One region of the Alteromonas sp. G4i13 genome, then DNA from elsewhere that is predicted to be linked to it. Evidence: predicted binding sites of a transcription regulator. Region 1 holds the regulator's gene; each other region holds the start of a gene.

What was found. Region 1 encodes LexA, which represses DNA repair genes until DNA is damaged. Its sites were predicted from a motif close to TACTGTATNNNNATACAGTA; they were not measured.
Region 2: a site for LexA is predicted at 2,584-2,603, ahead of ACFI6J_RS07530 (putative DNA modification/repair radical SAM protein). Genes of this name have one in related genera too.
Region 3: a site for LexA is predicted at 2,178-2,197, ahead of dinB (DNA polymerase IV). Genes of this name have one in related genera too.
Region 4: a site for LexA is predicted at 2,702-2,721, ahead of ACFI6J_RS15190 (exonuclease domain-containing protein). Genes of this name have one in related genera too.

The regions. Positions count from the first base shown of each region.
Region 1 is NZ_JBHNYX010000006.1:89,842-94,029, reverse strand. It holds gene ctaD (cytochrome c oxidase subunit I) at 1-64, opposite strand, end outside; gene coxB (cytochrome c oxidase subunit II) at 74-1,237, opposite strand; gene lexA (transcriptional repressor LexA) at 1,820-2,446, opposite strand; gene ACFI6J_RS04375 (COG1470 family protein) at 2,559-4,188, opposite strand, start outside.
Region 2 is NZ_JBHNYX010000011.1:70,081-74,268, forward strand. It holds gene pyk (pyruvate kinase) at 1-678, shown strand, start outside; gene ACFI6J_RS07520 (5'-methylthioadenosine/S-adenosylhomocysteine nucleosidase) at 874-1,782, shown strand; gene ACFI6J_RS07525 (hypothetical protein) at 1,860-2,237, opposite strand; gene ACFI6J_RS07530 (putative DNA modification/repair radical SAM protein) at 2,702-3,943, shown strand; gene ACFI6J_RS07535 (TIGR03915 family putative DNA repair protein) at 3,960-4,188, shown strand, end outside.
Region 3 is NZ_JBHNYX010000020.1:54,669-58,856, forward strand. It holds gene ACFI6J_RS11600 (FG-GAP repeat domain-containing protein) at 1-1,951, shown strand, start outside; gene dinB (DNA polymerase IV) at 2,230-3,303, shown strand; gene ACFI6J_RS11610 (DUF1653 domain-containing protein) at 3,519-3,767, shown strand; gene ACFI6J_RS11615 (MBL fold metallo-hydrolase) at 3,831-4,188, shown strand, end outside.
Region 4 is NZ_JBHNYX010000032.1:12,866-17,053, forward strand. It holds gene ACFI6J_RS15180 (hypothetical protein) at 1-119, shown strand, start outside; gene ACFI6J_RS15185 (TIGR03643 family protein) at 172-435, opposite strand; gene ACFI6J_RS15190 (exonuclease domain-containing protein) at 538-2,673, opposite strand; gene ACFI6J_RS15195 (hypothetical protein) at 2,791-3,078, opposite strand; gene ACFI6J_RS15200 (zinc ribbon domain-containing protein) at 3,265-3,456, shown strand; gene ACFI6J_RS15205 (flavin reductase family protein) at 3,449-4,078, shown strand.

The DNA of each region.
Region 1 (4,188 bases):
CATGTAGGTGACCGTCATGAGGCGCAGAGGTATCTGGCGAAATAACTTCAGTTGCTTTGCTCATTGTCTGCTCCTAGTTTCCGTTTGCCACTGCGTTTACATCTTTGGCTTGAACCATATCGCCAGTTTTATTTCCCCAAGCATTTCGCTCGTATGTAATAACTGCGGCAATTTCCTTAAGACTTAGCATTTTTCCAAACGCTTGCATGGCCGTCCCCGACTTACCATGAAGCACTATGTCAATATGGCCCTGCTGATCCTCCAGCGCCATTTTGCTGCCTTTTAATGCCGGGAACACGCCAGGTAAACCTTCACCATTTGGCATATGGCAAGCAGCGCACGTTGCGTTGTATACTCGCTCGCCCTCTTTCATCAGTTCATCCATAGACATATTCATAGAAAGTAGACGCTGCTCTTCTTCTTTTGCTTTACGAACAATCTCTTCTTGTTCGCCCATCCACTTTTCAAACTCGGCGGGTTCTTTAGCAATTACCACAACCGGCATATAGCCATGGTCTTTACCACAAAGCTCTGCGCACTGTCCGCGATAAATACCCGGCTCATTCACCTTGGCCCAAGACTCGTTAATAAAGCCGGGGTTGGCATCTTTTTTCACGGCAAAGTCAGGAACCCACCAAGAGTGGATAACGTCGTCAGAGGTAATAAGAAAGCGTACTTTTTTCCCAGTAGGAATAACCAAGGGACGGTCAACTTCCAGCAGGTAGTTATCTGTTTTCTGAAATTTGTTTTCTATTTGCTCGCGCTGAGTGGCGAGTAAAGAATAAAACTCTACATCGCTATCCATGTACTTGTAATGCCATTTCCATTGAGAGCCTGTTACTAACACCGTCATGTCAGGCTCAGACGTGTCTTCCATAGCAATTAGGGTATTCGCTGCGGGTACCGCCATGAAAATAAGAATAAGGAAAGGAATAACGGTCCAAGCAATTTCCACCTTCACGTTTTCGTGAAAATTAGCTGGCTTGGCGCCACGGGACTTTCTATGTAGATACATTGAGGCGAACATCACGCCAAAAACTACAACCGCGATACCTACACAAATGAAGAACATCAACATATGGAGGTCGTATACCTGCCCACTGATGTCGGTAGCACCGCGTCTCAAATTAAGCGAAGAGGCTTCTTCGCTTGCTTCTTGCGCAAAAAGCAAAGGGGAAAAAAGCAAAATTGGTATACTAGAACACCATTTTGCGAAAACGGTCGTTAGTTGTTTCACTCAGCACCTCCGTAATGGCGTGGTCAAAGACGCTGATTAATTTGCGCGATGCCCTACCAAATGGTTTGCGAACGATTGACCCATAACCTCAACTTGTAAAACAAATTTAGAGTCATTGTTATTATTTTGTTAATCTCTGTATAAGAATTGCGCAATAATGTCGCGCCGTCTAGTCTTTTCTATTAAAAATTTAACGAAGTGGTTAATTTTTAATCATTTACTAAAATGGTCGCGGGGGATTTCACGTGCAAAAAGAGAAAGCCATTGCTGTGGGATGCCCTTGGAATCAAACAGGCATTTTGAACACGGGGTTAAAGTAAATGCTCGACTAACTAGTTAAGAAATCAATAAGTAATCGATGACTCAATGTCGATTTCAAACAAAATTCAAAATAAAAAATGGAAAATACTTGAAGCATTCATAGAAAGAATAACGTGAGTAATGATAAAAATAAGCGCGCAGAAAACCAACAGGTTTGCTAGGCAGGATAAAACCTAAGTTGGCAGATTGAAGAAAAAAACAGGAACAAAAGACATAAAAAAAGCGGCTAACGCGCCGCTTTTATACAAACAAGCTAAAATACTACATCCAGTCAGCGTTTCTGATCACACCCACCGCAATGCCTTCTATCGCAAAATGTTCAGTCGCTAAATCAACTTTTATTGGTGCAAACTCATCATTCTCAGCATGAAGCAATACTTCACGCCCGCGTTTCTCTAGACGCTTTACGGTGACGTCTTCATCTACACGCGCCACAACCACCTGACCGTTGTGAACATCAGTGGTGCGATGAACAGCGAGAAGATCACCGTCTAAAATACCAATGTCTTTCATGCTCATACCGTTAACGCGTAGCAAAAAGTCGGCATGGGGTTGAAACAGTGCAGGATCGACTTTGTAGTGCGATTCAACATGCTCTTGCGCCAAGATCGGCTCACCGGCTGCAACACGCCCAATTAACGGTAGGCCTTCTTCTTCTTGTGCGTCGTTATCAAGAGGGATATTGAGCTTAATGCCACGAGACGTACCAGGCAAAATTTCAATCACGCCTTTACGCGCCAATGCTTTCAAATGTTCCTCTGCTGCATTAGCAGAACGAAAGCCAAGCTGACGGGCTATTTCCGCACGAGTAGGCGGCATTCCCGTTTCTAACATGGTTGTTTTAATAAGTTCTAAAACTTCGGTTTGTCGAGCTGTGAGTGGGCGCATAAAAGACCTGTCTGTTCATACAGTTCCTGTAAGTATATACACCTAAAACTAAATAACAAGCACTTGCCGCGTCTTTTGCGATCTGCAATAGCCTACGACAAGTGCTTTCCTCTTATTTTACGAGAAGAGCCATGTTCGGGTTACTAATTTGTAACTCCAGCTCCCCATCACTATTTTGACGTGTGCGCATGCCTTCAACATTATCGAGCCCAAGTCCAGGGCTTTGCCACACCACATTGCCTTTATTATCAACCTCAACCACGCGATATGCGATGCTGTCATAATAATTGTACGAATAGTCATTCTCGTTAGGCTGGTAGATAGCGAGAATCGACTGATTAGACGACGTCGTTGGAACAGCCGCTATATACTGAGGGTAGAATGACGGTGCTATAGCGTCTTTGAGTTCTAATGCATCGCTCGCCACGTCATAAACATTGATGGTGTTGTAGTTTCTATTTAAACACGCAAATTCAAGTTCGCTATCACTATCAAAATTTACCGTGAGCAATTGGTCACAATTGGTTTCCAATTCATTCAATCCAACAAATTCACCATCCTGCATTTTATAGAGCTTGAGCGAACTATAGCCCCCAACAGCAAAATAATGCACACCGTCTTTTTCAGAGGCAGCAAGCGCATTAATTGAAAAATCGTTAATGATTGAGTCGATAAGCACCTGATTCTCGATATCAAACGCTTTAAGTCGATTGTTCTCAATAATAACTGCATCGGCGTAACTATCGTTATTTACGTCAATGGCTTCAATAAACGAAATTTCACTATTCTGATTATTGTTCAGTGTCCACTGAATAGCGTTATCTGTAAGTCTCACGACATTAAACGACGAACTATAATCCAGTGCCCCTATTAGTAACTCACCCACACCGTCATTGTTGTAGTCTGTAACGACCGGTTTGCTATAGTTATAGACATCTTCGCCAACCTCAGCACTTATCGCAAAGTTATCCTCTTTATCTACCGATAAAATCTGAATAGATGATTCGTAACTACTTGTATCGCTAACAAAGACGGCTCTTTCATCATTATCGCCATAAGGTGCCCAACCCGCGGCATGATATCTACTCGCGCGCGGCGCACCTTTTATATCTGATAAGGCATATTCACCGTTGGCATCTTGTTGCGCTACTAAAATTTGATTCTCACCAGTCCAAATAATGTCGTCCACATTGTCATTGTCTAAATCGTCAATGAGAAGTGACATGCCACTGTAAGTGTTGTGGTTAAGAGCCCACTGCTCAGAGATTTGTCCCGCTTCTAATGCAAAACCTCTAACTTGTCCCCACTGACACTCGGAGACAACCACTATTCCTTCTGTAGCTGGGCTTTCTTTACTATAGGCGATATCACAAATGTCACCATGTTCCGCCGTTGCCAAACTGCTTTTCGATACTGCTGAGTAGATTGAGATATCATTCCAACTATCGGCACCGATGATTTCATCTACACCATCGTTATTCATATCACCCAGCACAACAAATGCGTCGCTGAACCCGCTACCGTATAGCCATTGGTTGGCACCGCTTTCGATATCAAATACATAACCATTGTTCGTTACCATTTCTATCGATGCGTCGTCATCTACGTTACCAAAAGCAAGGTTATTGACGCTGTCAATATCGTACTGTTGCAACTGCTCACCTGTGCGAACATCTACAATGGCAATAGAAGTCGCATTGTAATATTCGCTCCCATATAAATAAGCAACTTCATCAACTCCG
Region 2 (4,188 bases), on a different contig from region 1:
ATTGGCGATGCGGAACTTGTTGGTGTTCAAAAGAAACTGATTGCCCGTTCTCGCCAGCTCAACAAGGTTGTGATCACCGCGACGCAAATGATGGAGTCGATGATTGACAGCCCTATGCCTACACGTGCAGAAGTAATGGACGTTGCGAACGCTGTACTAGACGGCACTGACGCGGTAATGCTTTCAGCTGAAACAGCGGCGGGTAATTTCCCTATTGAAACAGTTGCAGCTATGGCTCGTGTTTGTGAAGGCGCGGAAACACATCCTAGCGTTAAAATTTCCAAGCACCGCATGGATCAGCAGTTTTCTTCTACTAGCGAGTCAATTGCTCTGTCTGCGGTTTACGCCGCGAACCACTTGCCAAGTGTTAAAGCGATTGTAGGTTTAACTGAAAGTGGAACTACACCAACGTTAATGTCTCGCATTACTACATCTCTGCCAATTATTGCGATGTCTCGTCACGAATCAACGCTTAACACGATGGCGCTTTGCCGCGGCGTTAAGCCGGTTTTCTTTGACTCTTCAAACAGTGAACCTGGCAAATTGAAGTACGATGTCATTGCATCACTTAAAGAGAAAGGGTTAGTGAAAAGCGGCGACAGTATCATCCTGACTTACGGCGATGAAATGGAAAAAGTGGGCGCGACCAATACCCTTAAAATCGTAGAAGTCGAATAGCAACGTATACACTATTAAAGCGAAGCAAATGCTTCGCTTTTTTTTGCCTGTAATTTACTAAAGCAGTGGTAAGCTGACGCTTATAATAAGAACACTCAACTAAGTCAGTATCAAAATTACAAAAAACATATCCAACAAAACAACGAGAATTCGTTAACACTCCTCGGGACAACAACGACAAAAATAAGGATAGACATGCAGCTCGTTTTCAATCACTACACACGTTTTTCAGCAATTATAACGCTCTTGGCACTTTTCACTCATAGCGTATGGGCAAATACACAGCACGTACACACCATGAAGCGTGTAGAAGTAGCTTCACAGAACGCTCCGTTACAGCCAATAATGATTCAAGGCCCCATGCCCATTGAAGCCGAATACTTTGCTGCGCTTTTGGATAACACTACAACAGAGTATTCAGGTAATGCGGTATTCTATAAAGGGACACTAAACGGGTACCCCATTGTGGTAGCTAAAACCGGTAAGGGTTTAGAAAATACTGCGGCCGCCACCGCTATTGGCATAGAGAGATACCACCCTCGCCTTATCATCAATCAGGGAACATCAGGTGGCCACGATCCTTCCTTAAAAGTTGGTGATATTGTTCTTGGCGAACGCAGTATTAATGCATCCAATTTTAAAACGCCCAAGCTGGCTCAAGGAGAAGGTTCTCAACCGTTTAATTGGCTGCCGATGGATCTTATGGCGTCAGAAGGCAGCGCGGGAGAAGGGAGTAGCGCCAAGGACGCAGAAAAGTTGCGTTTTTATTTAGGAGACAAACAGCTCATCAACCTAGCTCTATCGCTATCCAAGCAGTACAAACGCGGGAACGTCGTTAAAGGAACGATTGGCAGCGGTAACTTTTGGAATAACGAGTTAGATCGAATAGCATGGCTCCATAAGAATATGGGAACGAGTGTGGAAGAAATGGAAACCGCTTCTGCAGCGCAGATTGCACATGCCTACCACGTTCCCTTTTTAGGTATTCGCGTATTGTCGAACAACATTACCAACCATGGTGAATATGACCCAACCACGGCCAAAGATTGTCAGGCCTTTGTTGAAAAAGTGGTAAGAGCTTATATTTCTGCGCTATCGGAATAAATTTGGAAAACACTCAAACGAAAAACGCGCCCTACATTGTAAGAATGTAGGGCGTGTTTTCATGTATAGCCTTTGTATTAGATTGCTTGAGCGGTATAAGTTTCCGCATCTTGACTAACATCATTCGCGTATTGAGTAAGATGATGATTTAGAATATTTTCGGCGCGCTCAACAAACTCATCACGCTTAAATTTCCAACCTCTTAAATCGGCTTGCTTAGCCTGTGCAATGTAGTGCTCTAGACGCGTTTTTCTCAATAGATGTGCCTTTTTCGACAAATCAAATTCTACCAATGAGAAGTTGCGCTGTACTTTTTGAATATCCATGTGAACGGGGCGCTGTTCGTCATCAGCTGATGCTTGGCTTACGGATAGCTTTCCTTGCCCAATTACACCGACTATAACAATGATTGCTGATACCACTAAGCCTGAATAAACCCACTTTAAAAAGTTCATGCCCCACTCCTTGAACGATTTTGCACTTGTATCGATAAGCTCGCTACAATCCACTTAATTAGAAGTATTTATCACCAATGTATTGAGTCATTCGACTATTTAAGTTTCTAGCTTTCACGTTGCAGCAGATGTTTTCTGCCTGACAATACAAACTTTCGTCTATTCAATACATCAAGTAATTCACTCATATCTACTTAACCATATGCACCTTCCGCACCATATAGTTAATCTTTATTTTTCAGTAATTTAGATCAACCCAAAACTTATACTAAAGTTGTATAAGGTACTTTCTACACACAGCAAGATAAAATTTTCCTTTCAAATTTAATAAACTCACTCCCCTTAATACTGTACACTTATACAGTATTGAGGTATACCACAACAAGCAAAGTACTGGTATGGAATCTTGTTTTTTTTCAGACCGTCTACCACGTACATTTGCCTAGAGAAAGTGACCATTTGCGATGCATGACAAACTCATTCAAAAACTCGAAATTCTTTCAGATGCCGCTAAGTATGACGCTTCTTGCGCAAGTGGCTCCGCCGGTAAACGAAAAGCAGGTAAAAGTGACAAAACAGGAATAGGTTCGCTCACAGGAGGGTCAGGGATATGTCACAGCTTTACCCCTGATGGTCGATGCGTATCATTACTTAAGATCCTAATGACCAACTATTGCATATACGATTGCCATTACTGCATCAATAGGGTATCTAGCAACGTTCAACGAGCGCGTTTTACCGTTAAAGAAACGGTTGATTTAACGCTTAATTTTTATAAGCGTAACTACATTGAGGGATTATTTTTAAGTTCCGGTATTGTCGGCTCTCCTGACCTGACTATGGAGAGCATGGTACGCATCGCGAAGTCTCTTCGCATTGATCACGGATTTAAAGGATACATTCATCTTAAGACCATTCCGAATGCATCTCCTGAACTACAGGCTGAAGCTGGCTTATATGCAGATAGGCTAAGTATAAACATCGAAATGCCGACACAAAATTCGTTGAACAAATACGCCCCGGAAAAAGACCTTGGTGAAATTCACGGTTCAATGAATACATTGAAAGACAAAATAAATGAACACAAAGTAGATAAAACCTACTCGGGCAAACGCCCACCTCGCTTTGCTCCTGGCGGACAGTCCACTCAGATGATCATAGGCGCCGATGACTCAAATGATAAAGTTATCCTTGGCACGAGTGTCAAACTGTATGGTCAACAAAAATTGCGGCGCGTTTACTATTCTGCATTTTCGCCCATCCCAGATGCGTCTGAAGTCTTGCCTCTTAAACCGGCGCCACTTATCCGTGAACACCGACTTTATCAGGCCGATTGGCTCTTGCGCTTTTATGGATTTGGTTTAGATGAAATCGTACACAACGACATGCTAGATATGGAGCACGACCCCAAGCTTGCGTGGGCGCTACGCAATCGCCACATATTTCCCATCGATTTAAACAAAGCTGACAAGCTACTTTTATTGCGAGTTCCTGGACTGGGAGCACGCACAGTACAAAAAATTTTGGCTATTCGACGTTACACAAAGCTTAGCTGGTTCGATCTCACAAAAATGCGTTTACCCTTACAAAAATTAAAACCGTTCATTACTGTTAGTGATTATTCCCCCGCTATCCATTTGCTCGATAGCAGTAACTTTGAACAACAATTTAAACAACCAAAACAGTTTGAATTGTTCAGCGCCTAATCTAATTGGTACCACAATGAAAAAAGTAACAATTTCATCAGTGCCCGGATACGACGAATGGCGAAAAGCATCGAGAGAATGTCTAGCCCAACACATACCTCCGGAGAACGTTACATGGCAAACTTCGCAATCTAACCAAGACGACTTGTTTGCCGTGACCGATTCGGCCAACGCTATTGGTGAAAGCCAAACGAATTACAGAATTCCCCGATCAGTTTTAACGCTGTTGAAGTATGCGTTATGCC
Region 3 (4,188 bases), on a different contig from region 1:
CGACCACGACGGTGACAATGAAGTTCTCTCCACCGATTCTGCAAATCGCGTGTTCTTGCTGTCTTATCAAAACGGCAGCTACAACCAAACTTGGATGTATCCCTACAAAATCGAGCAAGGTGGAGCAGTAAAACAAGTTCTCAGTACTGATTTTGATAACGATGATTATCCCGATATTTTAGTGATATCTGAGCACGGCGTATCCGTTGTTACCGACATTGACGAAACGGCAACAACGATTTTCACCACTGATAATTACATACATAGTGCTGTTCTCGGTGACATAGATAATGATGGTGACGATGAACTGGCCTACCTGTATTCATCACGTGATTACGGCGAAGCCAGTGATATTGTGGTGGTAGATCTTAGTTCGCCCGAAACACCTTTATTTACGTTTACCGCTGAAGATACCTATGAAATTGCTCTGGGTAATGTGGATTCCGACACTCAGTTAGAACTGGTTACCAATTCAGGTTTGGTCTATGACCTTGGATCTGGTGAAAACCAGTGGTTTTTGAATTCAGGATTTGGTAGTCATCACATTGCCGTTGCCGATATAAATGGCGACGGTATTGATGAAATTGTAGGCGCTGACAGTTGGTCTTACATCTATGTATACTCAGCACAAGACAAGTCTCAAATTACGAGTGTTGAGAATTTTAATACTTGCGACATTAGCGCAGGAAAACTGACTGACGATAGTAACCCTGTATTGCTTGTAGGGGACTGCCAATGGGGCAACGTCCACGCCATGAAGCTGTCTAATAATACGCTCACTTCAGTATTTAGCGTTGATATGGTTGATCACGGTTCAACCTCGCTGACCCTTGGCGATGCCGACAATGATGGCCTTAACGAACTGTTATGGGGCACTGGCACTACTTCTTCTGGTGAAGATTTACTCGTAACGGCAGATGTCACAGCCACTTCTGCAACAATAAAAACGACGGCAACCACACATCAACTAGACAGCTTTAACGCGGCTGGGTGGGCAGATTTGTATCCTGGTGACGAACGTGCTGTTTTCTTCGTGCCGAGTACGGGGAGCGGTTATGACGGCTCCAAGGTCTTACTAATGGAGAACTCAGGGAATTACATTACGAGTGAAGAGATTTCATCTAACTGGGATAACTCTAGTATTGCTGTAACTACCGATTACAACAATGACGGTGCTGGTGATTTATTCCTACCTAGTGCAGAAACCTATGATGGCGCCTTCGCCGCAATGCGATTAAATGATTTCTCTATTCAATACGAGATTACAGGCGATTATTCAAACGACGTTTCAGTTATTAAGGCATTCGACTTCAATAACGATGGTTTCGATGATGCAGTGTATGTTGATGGTCGCACACTAAAAGCGGTCGACGTGAACAATCAAGCTATGTTGGCCACTTACACCATGCCTCAATATTTCCGTGATTTTGATATTGTCGCGATGAATGGCAATGTATATGTGGCGCTTTCTCAAGGCGACAACATAACGCAATTACTCAAGCCAACAACATCAGGTTTCTCTATTCAGGCAAGCGCCGATATTTCTTGCGCGCGCCTTGCCTTTATTAACGCTGATAGTGACGCTGCCGCTGAACTGGCCTGTTATAACAACCAGAACCAATCACTGGTTATATTTGATGTAACTGACACTAGTTTGACTAAGACATCAGACGTTTCGGTGAGTAAGGTTATTGTAGACATGGTAGCTAATCCAGTAACCGCTACTGAACAAACACTTCTTGTGACAACGGCGCATGACGATGATTGGAGCTACTACAGTGCTTCTGAACTCAGCGAAATGACGGTTGAAGGCATCAGTATTTGGAAAAGCCCAGCGTTGATTGGTCCGGCCCGCAGTCACTCTTTACATGCGAGAAAATCTGCTGAGGGAAGCCTGGAAGTGATGATGGCGACATCACGGGTAATGTATTGGTTGGGCCGAGCGAAGTAGGTAATTCCGCATGAGTCAATTTTGATACTCTTCTAGGCGTTTATATGATTGAGCGGCGACACTTCCACATTGGAGTGTCGCCGTTTTTTATTGACTACTCTCGTTCTGTCAACCTCCCTTATAAAATGCATTCGTTTTAACGCCTGCCTTTTATAAGACACTAAGGACCCGTTAATCTCATCAATATTCCATAACGAGGTAGTGTAATTAAACGCTTTTAATAATATACTGTCTTTTTATACAGTTTTGCGTAAGCACGTAAAGAACAAAGGCAGGTAATGCGAAAAATTATCCACGTCGACATGGATTGTTTTTACGCCGCAGTTGAAATGCGCGACAACCCAGCCTTGCGCGATATTCCCATTGCGATAGGCGGCAGTGCCGACCGTCGAGGGGTTATTTCTACCTGTAACTATCCCGCCCGTAAATTTGGTGTGCGCTCAGCTATGGCTACAGCGTATGCTTTAAAGCTATGCCCAAACTTGACCCTCGTAAAAGGGCGCATGGATGTGTACGCTGCCGAGTCGCAAAAAATACGTAAGATATTTGCTGATTATACCGACCTCATTGAGCCTTTATCATTAGATGAAGCCTACCTAGACGTGACTAACAGTGAATTTTGCGGTGGCAGCGCCACGTTAATTGCTGAAGAAATACGTGAACGCATTAAAAATGAACTTGGGCTTACAGCTTCAGCGGGTGTTGCGCCTTGTAAGTTTGTGGCGAAAGTGGCGAGCGATGAAAATAAGCCCGATGGAATTTGTGTTATTACTCCTGATAAGCTCGATGAGTTTGTACGCGAAATGCCACTAAAGAAAATTCCAGGCGTGGGCAAAGTTACTATGCAAAAGCTTCAGCGTATGGGGCTTAATACGTGTAACGATGTTCGCCAGTATCCTTTTGAGCGCATTCAAAAAGAGCTGGGTAAATTTGGCAGTGTGCTTTGGGAGCGAGCTCATGGTATTGATGAGCGAGAGTTGTCAGTATCGCGAGAGCGCAAGTCTATAGGCGTAGAGCGCACGCTAAGTGAAGATATACACACTATTGAGCAATGCATCGACTTTTTGCCTCACTTGTTTGAAAAGCTTCAAGAGCGAATGGAAAGCCATAAGAAGCGAACGGGGAAGCCGGTACGTATTCGCACGCAGGGCGTTAAGCTTAAGTTTAATGACTTCCAACTAACTACGGTAGAGCACCGCTGTGCCACGCTTGATGAAGCGTATTTTCGCACGTTAATGCAGGAAGCCTTCGAACGAGCAACAGGGCGGGGTATTCGTCTTGTTGGCGTTCATATAGGTCTTGCTGCCGATCAATCAACACAGCAATTGGTGTTACCTTTTGAACCGATTTAGCCAATAAGCTCACTTGTTAAGTACTAACATGCAGTAGCCTCAATCTAACCACTTGTTATACTTAACGCACTGATACTATGCGATAGACTGACGGTTTTGTATTACCCGATTAAAGGCCAATCCCACAGAGTTTAGTTTCTAAGACCATTTAATCTTTGGCAAATGAAAGCGGTTGGCTAACCCTTACTATTTTTTACACTTTAATGAAGGACGTTATGGACTCGAAAGAACTTAAAACCCCAGGTCGCTACAAGCATTACAAAGGTAATTTATACGATGTATACGAAGTGGCGACGCATTCAGAAGATGAGAGTAAGCTAGTGGTATACCGCCCATGCTACGGCGAGAAAGCGCTTTGGGTTCGTCCCCTAGAAATGTTTGTTGAGTCGGTTGAAAAAGACGGAGAAACACTCCCCCGTTTTGCTTATGTTGGCAATATTCCTGATGATGAAAAAATGATCTAATTGTAAAATTAGGTCATAGTGTAAGAGGTCTTTAATAAACAGGCTTCTTACAAGGAAATAATAATGAAAACTGCCCCTCGTTTTAGCGCCCACATCATGGCCGCACTCTTAGCTGCGAGCCCGTTAATTTATTCATCGGTTCATCCCGCAAATGCACAAGATAGATTTGCCGATGTCGAAGTTAAAGCGACAGCGATAAAAGGCTCTGTGCACATGCTTACAGGTGCAGGTGGAAATATCGGCGTATCTGCTGGGGAAGACGGTGTTTTGATCATCGACGATCAATTCGCGCCGCTTGCAGAAAAGATAGCGGCCCAGCTTGGTGAGCTCGGGAGTGACAAGCCAAAGTATGTGATAAACACGCATTATCACGGCGACCACACAGGCTCTAATGCGTTTTTCCACAGCCACAAAGGTGCGA
Region 4 (4,188 bases), on a different contig from region 1:
TTCAACACGCGAAGAGTATTTTGCAATCAGAAAACACGATCGTTTTTCCTACCCCCATGCGTCAGCAGTTAACTGCGTTTCTTTTGCCGATTACTACTATTTCGCCTCCCAAAAAATAAAGGCAGCTACAACGTAAGGCAGTTCCGCTTCTATAGGAAAGGCTTCTACACGCTACTTATTAGCGCCTTTAAATTTGTACTGAGAGGGGCAGTATCCTCTGTCCACACCTTCAGGGCGCAGGCTGGCATGTTTGGTTTTTCTACCCGACACGCGCTCTCGCCAGTTCTTGAAGGTTTTCGGTTTGAGATTTTTACGCATAAGCTTTATCACATCTTTTTCAGGCAGCCCGTATAAACGCTCTATTGCCTCGAAAGGCGTACGGTCTTCCCACGCCATTTCAATTACCCGTGATTCTTGTTCTTCAGTTAATGCCATTTCTTACATCTCAATATGCGTGTTTAACCCCACTACATACTTATTTTCGGCTCATTTTGTTCAGTTCAAGTACACTAAACTTACAAACAATTAGTGGCCGACTTAAACGCTCACTTGCTCATCGTCTTTTTCAAACGCTAGCTTCAACAACTCGGCGGCGGCTTTCGCATCGCTCAGCGCGCGGTGATGCTGCTCCATTTCTATGTGAAAATGCTTTGTTAAGTTTGCCAGCGAGTAAGAAGGCAGCCCAGGATAGGTGCGACGCATTTCACGAACGGTACACATTTTGGGTCGCCTGAAACTTTGCTCTAGTCTTGCAAACTCTTGCTTGATGAACCCATAGTCAAAGTTTACGTTGTGAGCCACGAACACAGCGTCTTCGGTGAAATTTGCCACGTGTTCCGCTACTTCAGCAAAAAGCGGAGCATCTGCCACCATGTCATCCGAAATTCCAGTAAGGCGGGTAATGTTGCTAGGAATGCGGCGCTGCGGATTTAACAGGGTTTGAAACCTGTCTACCTCTTTCCCACCAACAAGTTTTACCATACCTATTTCGGTAATCCGGTTGTAGCTGCTGTTTCCTCCAGTGGTCTCTATATCTACCACAACATAAGGCTGTGCTGGGTCGCGTATCCATTTCACTGTTGTTACCGCAACGTCAAATCCAGCTTGCTGCAAACGTTGAATTGAAACCAGCTGATTTCGGCGAAGCTGATCGCCAGGCGCTTTGATTTCTTCAAAGCGAAGTGCGCCGTCAAATACCATGATATCGGGGAAGCCATCTCGGAGGCTCTCAAAGTCTTTGCACATCATGCGAAGTAAAGCATAAATCGAATCTAGCGAACCATGCTCAATTAGCGCTTCTATAGGCGTAAGCAAATGACTAGACCACATAAACAGGCTATTAACTTTGCCATAGTGCATCGTGGCCATTTTGTGAATGTGAAAACGCAGTTTTTCTTTGCTATCAAGCGCCTGTAACAACGCTTCAATACTGTGTTCAAACTTAGCGTAAAAGTTATTCTGTTTAAGCGATAATGGTCTGCGATCAAACTCCGTAACCAGCGTGTCTTCTTCGTAAAGTTGCTTCCAAAAGGTAAGGCCGAACAAACTGCGCCATAATCGGTTTTCCGTGCGCCAGCCTTCAATGCCGCGCCTTGCATAATGCGCCAGCACACCACGCTCAACCTGTTGATTTTGGCTTACGTCAATATCCAGTGTACGGCTAGCATTGCGAAGCATGTCGGTAACCGTGCTGGTGCGTTTTTTGTGGTATTTACGGGCATAGAAATCTTCTGCAAATGCTAACAGCGTATCCGATTGCGGATTATCAATTATCTCTTCAAGGGTCTGTTTAACACTATTTTCATTTCCGTCCTTGTAGCTCTCTCTTAACCACTTTTCTTTTGCCTTATCGCTTTGCGCCGCTTTCAATACTTCTAGCCCTTTCGCTCTATCAAACATCAGTACTTTTAGGCCTAATGCATAGAGAAACTGGTCGCGATAAAAACAGGCCGACACACCTTCTGTAATGGGCAGTTCACCTTCGGCAATGGCAAGCAACATATCATCGTTATAAAAAGCTAACTGGCTGTAATGGTTAGCGTAAAACCATGACGCTTGGGCGTCGCTTTTAGTTTCAAAACGCGCCGTATCCGTTACGGAATCAGAACGGGTTCTCATTACGCCTAAATCGCGCATAGAAAACTGATTTAGACGGCTTTTGGTGTTACCAAAATAGATAAACAGCAAATAGCGAAGTGCATCGTCGAACAAGCACACTAAGTAGTTATCTAGCGAAAAGCGCTCTGGCCAGCCTCTAGCTTCGATATGTTCATTAAGCAACGTCACGAGTTTAGGCTTGGTGAGAGATGCGAGCCCCTGAATACTGCCGTATTCAGCAAGTAGCTCAAGCAGAGCATCTTTGGTCAAGACACCTGCGATGTCATTAAGCGAAGCGTGGGTAAGGTCACCAAACCAGCCGTTGTCGGTAAGCCAATCTATTTGCTCTTGTGGCACAGCGATTTCGCTATAATTGAACTGCGTCCTGTCAATCACTGCGTACTTGCGATTTGCAGCGCGCACAACAATACACTGTTTGTCATCGTCCAACGCTTTAAAACGCCTAACAAAGTCAGTGGCTTCGTCACTTAGAAGCGCCCTGCTAGCACCCTCAAAGAACCCAAGGAACTCGTGAAAGTGTGTAAGGTAATAACGTGGCGGTAAATCTTTTCGCATGAGGTATCTTTGGCTATGAAAACACCAATAGTGTATATTTATACAGCCACGCGAATCAAATTAAATCCTCCGCGATTGGGTATCACATCTGCTGCTAATAGTGCACAGCGTGTACTTTTACACGCGTACGCGCTGTTTAGACACCCAATGAAAGAACGAAGAAAGCTGCGCATCTGCCAATAAACGCTGCAAATTGAAGTAGTGTTTGGCCAACGTCATCTCATCATAAAATCGATGTATACCGCTGTGACATTGTCTGCAAATGTAAATGCCGTCCTGAAGCTCCGCTTTGCTAAAGTGCTTTTTAAAATAGGTACGCCTGTGCATTTTTCGCGGAATAAGATGATGGTAAGTAAGGCGAGTTTCTCTATTACAGCACGGGCATTGACCAACTTTATTTGCCACAAGGTCACCTTTTTCGTCTATCACATCTATTATTTGTGCACCCAGTTTTCTGATTACTCATAAGCGTCAAATGGCAGTCTTGTCCTTTTCTCTTAAAATCAGATACAAGGGGCGTGTCTAAAAGAAAATCCACTCGTCTTTGCATTACGTAACAAATAGCATTAGTGATTACAAAGGCATTTAAATATGAGTTTAACTCGTTCCATGGGCTTTTCCTGTCCTTACTGTATGGCCCCAAATGATGTTGAAATAGATGAAATTAACGATGTTGGCCAAGTACAGGTGCTCGACTGCCAAGTGTGTTGTCAGCCCATTGAGCTTACTGCTTATCAGCACGGTGATGACATTCAGATAGAGGCAGAAAGAGAGAATGACTAAGCAGTTTACCCGCGGTGATATAGACGCCCTTGCACAGCGCTACCGCGCAAACCTAATTAATAGTTTGTCTGGTTTTAAATCGGCGACTTTGGTGGGTACAACAAACGGCGTTACAAACAATTTGGCTATAGTGAGCTCTATTGTTCATGTCGGTGCAAACCCGCCTCTCATTGGCATGATCATGCGTCCACATACCGTCACGCGAGATACGTTAAGCAATATAAAACAGCAGGGCTTTTATACGCTAAATCACGTGTCTGTTGACTGGGTCGACAAAGCCCACCAAACATCAGCCCGCTATGCGCCAGATGAAAGTGAATTTGAAGCCGTTGGGTTAACCGCGCAGATCAGTGAGTCCTTCAGTGCGCCGTATGTCAAAGAAAGTGAAATTAAAATGGGCTTAAAAGTAGCACAGCATTTTACTTTGCTTAATGAAACCGAAATGGTTATTGGCGAAATCCAGGAGCTCTACGTTCCTGAGCAAATAATAGATTCAGACGGCTATGCAGATATAGAGCAAGCGCAAACGGCCTGTATCTCAGGCCTAGACAGCTACCACAGCACACAACGAATTGCGCAATTTGCGTATGCAAAGCCCGATGTAAAGTTAACCGTGAAGTGAACTAATAAACTGTCCAGCGGTCTTACATTCAATACTTAAGGTTGTAACTCTGAAGTTTATTTAATCTGGATCAAGCGAAAATGCGACATTTCGTTCGATCTTTTTTCAAA